DNA from 3 places in the Janthinobacterium leeuwenhoeki genome. Region 3 is predicted to be linked to each of the others. Evidence: predicted binding sites of a transcription regulator. Region 3 holds the regulator's gene; each other region holds the start of a gene.
The links. The regulator FNR, encoded in region 3, switches genes on or off when oxygen is low (the NO sensors DNR and NnrR bind a similar motif). The targets are predictions, from matches to a motif close to TTGATNNNNATCAA.
Positions count from the first base shown of each region.

Region 1: the regulator FNR is predicted to act here: its motif matches at 1,103-1,116, upstream of ACQ4WS_RS23215 (bacteriohemerythrin).
Region 2: the regulator FNR is predicted to act here: its motif matches at 1,198-1,211, upstream of ACQ4WS_RS01430 (FliM/FliN family flagellar motor switch protein).

Region 1 is NZ_JBNYXT010000044.1:26,942-29,205, forward strand. Features, by position in the region: gene ACQ4WS_RS23210 (hypothetical protein) at 1-625, shown strand, start outside; gene ACQ4WS_RS23215 (bacteriohemerythrin) at 629-1,027, opposite strand; gene ACQ4WS_RS23220 (hypothetical protein) at 1,229-1,384, opposite strand; gene ACQ4WS_RS23225 (hypothetical protein) at 1,536-1,721, opposite strand; gene ACQ4WS_RS23230 (PepSY domain-containing protein) at 1,858-2,264, opposite strand, start outside.
Region 2 is NZ_JBNYXT010000001.1:346,156-348,419, reverse strand. Features, by position in the region: gene fliF (flagellar basal-body MS-ring/collar protein FliF) at 1-426, opposite strand, end outside; gene fliE (flagellar hook-basal body complex protein FliE) at 487-825, opposite strand; gene ACQ4WS_RS01430 (FliM/FliN family flagellar motor switch protein) at 1,450-2,250, shown strand; gene ACQ4WS_RS01425 (FliM/FliN family flagellar motor switch protein) at 2,252-2,264, shown strand, end outside.
Region 3 is NZ_JBNYXT010000010.1:67,799-70,062, forward strand. Features, by position in the region: gene ccoG (cytochrome c oxidase accessory protein CcoG) at 1-75, shown strand, start outside; gene ACQ4WS_RS11000 (FixH family protein) at 222-746, shown strand; gene fnr (fumarate/nitrate reduction transcriptional regulator Fnr) at 750-1,508, opposite strand; gene ACQ4WS_RS11010 (response regulator) at 1,749-2,264, shown strand, end outside.

The sequences.
Region 1 (2,264 bases), on a different contig from region 3:
CGCCAAGGCGGCGCCGCGCGTGCGTTTCATGGCCTACCGCGAAAGTTATCTGACGGCCAGGAAAGTGTGGCAAGTGTCGAGCGGCAGCGTGGTCATGGCCCTGCGCCTGATTCCTGCCAAACTGAGCGCCACCATCGACGATGTGCGCGTGGCTCTGCAAGGCAATGGCGCTCCCGTGCCGATCAAGGTGTCCGATGGCGGCGTATTTGTCGTACCGCTCAACGAGGACATCGCCGTGCAGGATGGCACTTTTTTGGTCAACAAGGGCAGGGGCGAGTTGACGGCGAATATCGTCCTGCAGCCGTCCGTGGCGCGCGATGCGTGGAATGTCACGCGCGTGGGGCAAGTCTTGCACGACGCGCGGCGCGCCGTGCGGGCGATCACGCCGTGGTACAAGCGGCCGTTCGCCAACGATGTGCAATCGCTGGCGTTTTGCGCTGCCGAGCGGGGCAGTGCCTTGCAGTTGATGGATGGTGAACAGCTGATCGCCACCTTGCCCATGCACGAGCCGGCCGTCAATGACATCAACCAACCCGTGTTTTGCAAGATTTTCGACGGTGAAGACAAATACCCGGGACACTATCGCGTCGTCTTGCCCGAGCAGGCCACGGTGCTGCTGCTGTAGCGATTAGCTGGGTTGGCGCTGTACCAGCTCCAGCGCCGCCGCCAGGGCCAGGTCCATGGTGGCCTGATGGAAGATCAGCCATTGCGGCAAGAGCGACAGCGCATGGCGCCCCTGTTCCAGATCGCCTTCATCGACGGCGGCCCAGGCATGGTGCAAGCCGCTGAGTACGCGCGCATGCTGTTCGCGGTGGTTGGCCAGCGAGGGAAAGGCAATTTGTTCCATCAAATCCTCTTCCTCGCGGAAATCGCGTTCGACGGCTGCAATCAGCTCGCGAAACGCCACGCTGAAATGCTGGTCGCTCAATTGCCCCAGTCGCGCCAGCTCCTGAAACAGCGCCTCATGCGCTTCGTCGATGACGGGAACCCCCAGCGCCATCTCATCCTTCCAATGCGATTTACCCATGCTGATGCTCCAGGTTAAGTCCGTCGCGGTGCGAAGCGGACTGTTCCAGTGTGGACGCAGCGAAGGGGAAAATCCATGACTTGGATCAAAAATATGGTGAAGAGGGGGTGAAGGAAATACGGAAAAACAAAGGGGAGGAGGGAACAAATCCCCACCCGCAATAACGCGGTTTTTGACGGTGAATGCCACTAGCGAGCGCGCTTATTGCTTGGGCCAATGGCTCCACATGGCATGGGCATCGACATTCGGTACTTGCAGCTGCTGTCCTGCCGATAACTGCATCGTATCCCTCAGCACGAGGGGGGCGAGCAGCAAGGCCGACAGGGCAAGGCAGGCCAGCACTTTGAGCGTCAACATGGTCGTCTCCCGGTGTCCCGGTGGCGGCGCGGGGATGCGGCGCCTGCCGGTCACTTCCTTATGTACTACCATGCTTGCAGTTTAGTTCATCTGATCGTAACTTCAACTTATTGCTGTGATGCACCGCACCAGTTATCGCTGGTGACAGCTCCTATTTCGCCTTGCGCCCGCGCCGTGGCTTGCCTGCCGCGGGCAGGAAAGAGTCGAACCATACTTGCGTCAATTGCCGCGTATTTTTCGCCGCTTCGCGCTTGACGGCGGCCGTGGCGTGGCCGCGTGCTGTGTTGGCGATGCGGTTGGCGGCGCTCAGATACATGCTCATCCAGGGGTTTTTCATGGGGTGCCTCGCAGACAGTGAGTGGTGCGGCGGGTGTATCTCCATGCCGCGATGTCCCCACTCTAATCCGATGGCTGGCGCTGACTGTGCGCTTGCCCACATAGCCGGGCGGCGCCGGGGGGCTGCTTGATGTGTTTCAATACACGTCGCGGCGGTAGCGTCCGGCCGCCAGCAGGGCATCGAGACCCTCGTGGCCCAGCACTTCTTGCAGTACAGCATCGATTCCTGCCGCCATGCCTTGCAAGCTGCCGCAGACGTAGACGATGGCCCCTTGCGCCAACCAATCGCGCAGCTCATCGGCGCAGGCGCGCAGGCGGTCCTGCACATATTCACGTCTGCCACCTTCCTTGCCATCGCGTGAAAAGACGCGGTCCAGGCGCGCCAGGTGGCCAGCGTCGAGCCAGCCTTGCAACTCTGCGCCGCAGACGCTGTCAAAAGCTTGCTGGCGCTCGCCGAACAGCAGCCAGTTGCGGGCCAGCCCCGCCCACTGGCGCGCGCGCAGATGGGCGCGCAGGCCAGCCAGGCCGGAGCCGTTGCCGATAT
Region 2 (2,264 bases), on a different contig from region 3:
GCTTTGCGCCAGTTCGCCTTCCAGGCCGCGGCGGAAGCGCACGTCCTGCACGAATTGGGAAACACCCAGCGGGTCATTTTTGTCCATCAGCTCCAGGCCGGCCGGCAGCTGCGCCGTCACGCCCTTCGCGGCCAGCAGCATGCGCACCTTGCCCAGCATGGCGTCGGGCACCAGCACCTGGCCGCTGTCCGGATGCAAACGGTAGGGGATGTGTTCGGCGTCCAGGGTTGCCATCATGTCCGTCACGGCCACTTTTTCGCGCGCGCCAAACACCGGCTTGTAGTTGGCCTGGTCGCGCCAGGCATACAGGGTCACCATGGCGGTGATGCCGATGGCCAGCACGACGATGGGGACCAGGTTTTTCAGCAGGGCGGGCGGAATGGCGGGCTGGGCGCCAGGGCGCCAGCGCGCAAATGCGGACTTCATGGTGGTAATCACTTGGGGTAACTTTCGCTGGGAGGCTGGGCGTGGATCAGGGCGTGAAGATTACAGAGGCAGTTTGATGAGTTCGTCGACGGCGCCCATGACCTTGTTGCGCACTTGCATCAACATGGAAAAGGACAGGCTCGCTTCCTGGCTGGCCAGCATGGCGCCGACCATGTCGTCGCTCTTGCCGCTGTCGACGTCGCTCATTTTTTGCGCCGCCATGCGGTCGTCGCCGTTGACCTTGCCGATGGCGTCTTTCATGCTTTGCGCAAAGGAGAAACCGGATTGTTCCGGCGCGCCGAACTGGGCGGCAGGTGCGATGCTGGCGCCCAGGGCGCGCGCGTCATTGCTCAGTGCTGCCAGATCGGCCTTGATCAGACCTGCGAGTTCGTTGCTCATCTTGCCCTCTACTTTCAATATGCGGTGACGTATCAATCAGAAATTACTGGTGTTGCCATTTCGGCCGGCATTACATCCAATGCCATCTTGCCTGGCCCGATTTACAGGGCCCATCAGTTTTATCAGTTGCCACACCATCCGCTCAAGCAGATTCAAACAAACCCGGCAAACCCACGCCGACATGATTTACATGGCCATGATAACTAATAATTATCTGATAAAAGTTTCTTCTGGTGGCAATAAGAGGTACTGGAAACTGCCATAAAAACCGGAATCAGGTAAGCGGAATGGCGCACTGCAAATCACTATTAAGTCGCTATAAGCTTACCTCGCGGCAACTATAAAGTAAAGAGTGGATTGCCTCAAGGAATATTGATACGTGGCAATATTTTGCATTTTCATGTATTGTTCAGCACCGCAGTCATCTAGCATGCGATACGATGCGCAATCGTTTGCTTGCAGATCGATAGGCAAGGTCAAGATGATGCTGTATTTAATTTCGGGTGATCCGTATAATTTGTTCTGCCACCGCAATACGACATGACCCACATGATAACCACTAAGACAGATCAAACTGTGCGCCATCAAGTCCTCGATTCTTGTCTGCTTGGACGTCCTGTCCATTTGCTGCATGTATTCGGCGCTCAGCTGCGCGACGACCTGGCCGTGGCCCTGCGCCAGCCGATGAGTCGCCGCTACTGGGGCAATTTCCAGATCGATGGCGTGAGCTTGTCGCGCGTGGACAACGAGGACAGCGTGAATCGCTGGCTGAGTTTTTCCACGCCGGCCAGCCAGACGGGCTTTGCCCTCGAACGGCAGATCCTCTTGAGCGTGCTGAACTATCGCTATGGGAGTGCCGGCGCCAAGGGCGCGCTGCCCGATCCGGCGCAGGTACGCGTGACGGCCACCGAGGAACGCCTAGCTGTGGTGCTGGGACAACAGTTGGTGAACGGTTTGTTCGCCCGCGTCCACAAGAATTTGCAAACCCTGGGCAAGAGCAGCGACATCGACACCAGTGCCGAGGTCGCCGTGCAGTCGGGCGTGCATCCGGCGCGCGGCAGCTGGATCGTCACTGTGGCGCTCAGCGACGTCGAGGCGGGGCAGAGCGGCCAGTTCTGGTTCTCGCTGGACAAACGCCTGATGGCCGACGTGCTGCGCGGCCTGCTGCCCGAGCGCGCGCAAGCGAAGAAAGCCTTGCGCGGCAGCGTGCGCCCGCTCGCTTCGCGCCTGCAAGTAACCCTGGAAGGCCGGCTCGTCAGCAAGCAGATGCAGCTGGGCGCCTTGTTCGACCTGCGCGTGGGCGATGTGATTCCCGTCAGCCTGAGCCGCACCGACGTCATGCTCGACGACTCCCGTTTATTTACAGCTGCTGTTTCCGAACACAAGGGCAAGCTCTGTTTAACCTCATTTGAAGATGTCGAATAATATGAATATCACCG
Region 3 (2,264 bases):
GCGATCGAATTGCACTCGCTGGACGACCCGTCGCTGCATGTGCGTGAAAGCGCGGTATTCATCGTGCCGCGGTGATGTTGATTCGGGGTCGGACCCTCTGGGTCCGACCCCGGTATTTCGCCGTAGGGGTAGCATCAAACATGCGTTAGCTTTACTTTATTTTCAACCCAGAAGCAAAAGCTGGGGTCAGACCCAAAGGGTCTGACCCCAAGGAGAACAAAATGTCCGACAGTCTCAAGCTGCAAGCCCCCGTTGCCCCGTGGTACAAGCATCGCTGGCCATGGTTGCTGATGATCGGCCCCGGCCTGTCCGTGGTCGTCGGCAGCTTCATGGGCTATATCGCGTTTACGCAGCCCGATGCGCTGGTGGTGGGCGACTATTACAAGCAGGGCAAGGCGATCAACCAGGATTTGAAGCGCGACACGATCGCCAGCGACCTGGCGATGGATACCAGCTTGTCGTATGACGTGGCGTCAGCGCGCCTGACCGGTTCCGTGCACAGCTTCGGCAAGGCTTACCAGGGGCCGTTGCAGCTGCACCTGGCGCATGCGACCCTGCCGGAAAAGGATATCAAGCTGCTGGTGCAGCCCGATGCGGCCGGCAATTTTAGCGTGGCGCTGCCGATGCTCGAGCGCAGCCGATGGCAAGTGCTGGTGGAAAACGACAAACGCGAGTGGCGCCTGTCCGGCATCTGGACCTGGCCGCTGCAGCGCAGTATCGCGCTGCATGCGGATGAAGAACTGTAAGTCTTATTTGCAAACGTCCGTGCCGGCGGTGATGGCTTTTAATTTGGCCGGCTGCAGGATTTCGATCTCGCGGTTGGAGACGCGCAGCCAGCCTTCCTTCTTGAATTTGGACAGCAGGCGACTGACGCTTTCGATGGTCAGGCCCAGGTAGTTGCCGATTTCCTCGCGCGACATGCGCAACTGGAAATTGCTGCCCGAATAACCGCGCGCCTCATAGCGCGAGGCCAGGTTGACGATGAAGGCGGCAAAGCGCTGCGTCGCCTGCATATTGCCCAGCAAGAGCATGACGCTTTGCTCGCGCGTGATTTCCTGGCTCATCATGCGGTGGAAATGGCGCAGCAGGGTCGGCATATTGCCCAGCAACTGTTCCAGGCTGGAAAAGGGAATTTCACACACTTCGCTGTCTTCCAGCGCCACCGCATTGCAGTGGTGGCGGTCGGCGCTGATGGCGTCCATGCCCAGCAGTTCGCCGGCCATCTGGAAACCCGTCACCTGCTCTTCGCCGCCCGGATTGATCTGGTATGTCTTGAAGTGCCCCAGGCGGATTGCATACAGGTTCTGGAACGAGTCGCCGATGCGGAACAGCGAGGCGCCGCGCACGATCTTGCGGCGGCGGCCGATGATCTGGTCCAGCCTGTCCATATCGCCCACATCGAGGCCCATCGGCAGACACAATTGATGCATGCTGCAGGTCGAACATCGCGCACGCAACGCCTCCACGTTCACTGTAGGCAAGGTGGGAGTGAGTAGCGCTTCAGTCATGTCGGTACCTTTTATAAAATGCAATAACAAGTTTACTGCATACACGGTTGCCGTGTGCCAATTTCACCGCAATTGCGCTGAATAAACGACGTTCTGACTTTAATTACATGGCAACATCGTCAAAAGCCCTTGCGGGGAAGGGCAATTTACGCGGCGCCGCTTGCCAAGTTAATGTTTTGATAGGAAAATTCCTGACAGCGTCGTCTGCCGCCTGTGCCGCCCGGTACTGAAAAGGAAATCATGAAGCCTCTCGGCATTAAAGCAAAAGTCGCGCTGGCCACCAGCCTGACCTCGATCGCCATGATCGCCCTGGTCACCATGATCCAGGTGCAACACATGCGCGACGACTTCACCCGAGTACTGCTGAGCCAGCAGTCGTCCCTGATCAGCCGCACCGCTGCCGAACTCGACGACAAGCTGGGCATGCTGCTGCAAATCGTCACGCTGACGGCCAGGCAGCAGCCGCCGGAACTGATCGCCCAGCCAGCCCAATTGCGCGAATATTATGCGCGCCGCTCTATGCTGGCGCTGTTCGATGACGTGCTGGTGCTCGACGCGCATGGCGCCATCGTGGCCGACATGCCGCAGGTGGCCGGGCGCATCGGCATCAACGTCGCCGAGCGCGAGTACTTCCAGACCGTGCTGCGCACGCGCCAGCCCATGATCACCGAACCCATGCTGGGCAAGTCGAGCGGCATGCCCATCGTGCAGATGGTGGCGCCCGTACTGGCCGCCGATGGCCAGGTGGCTGGCGTG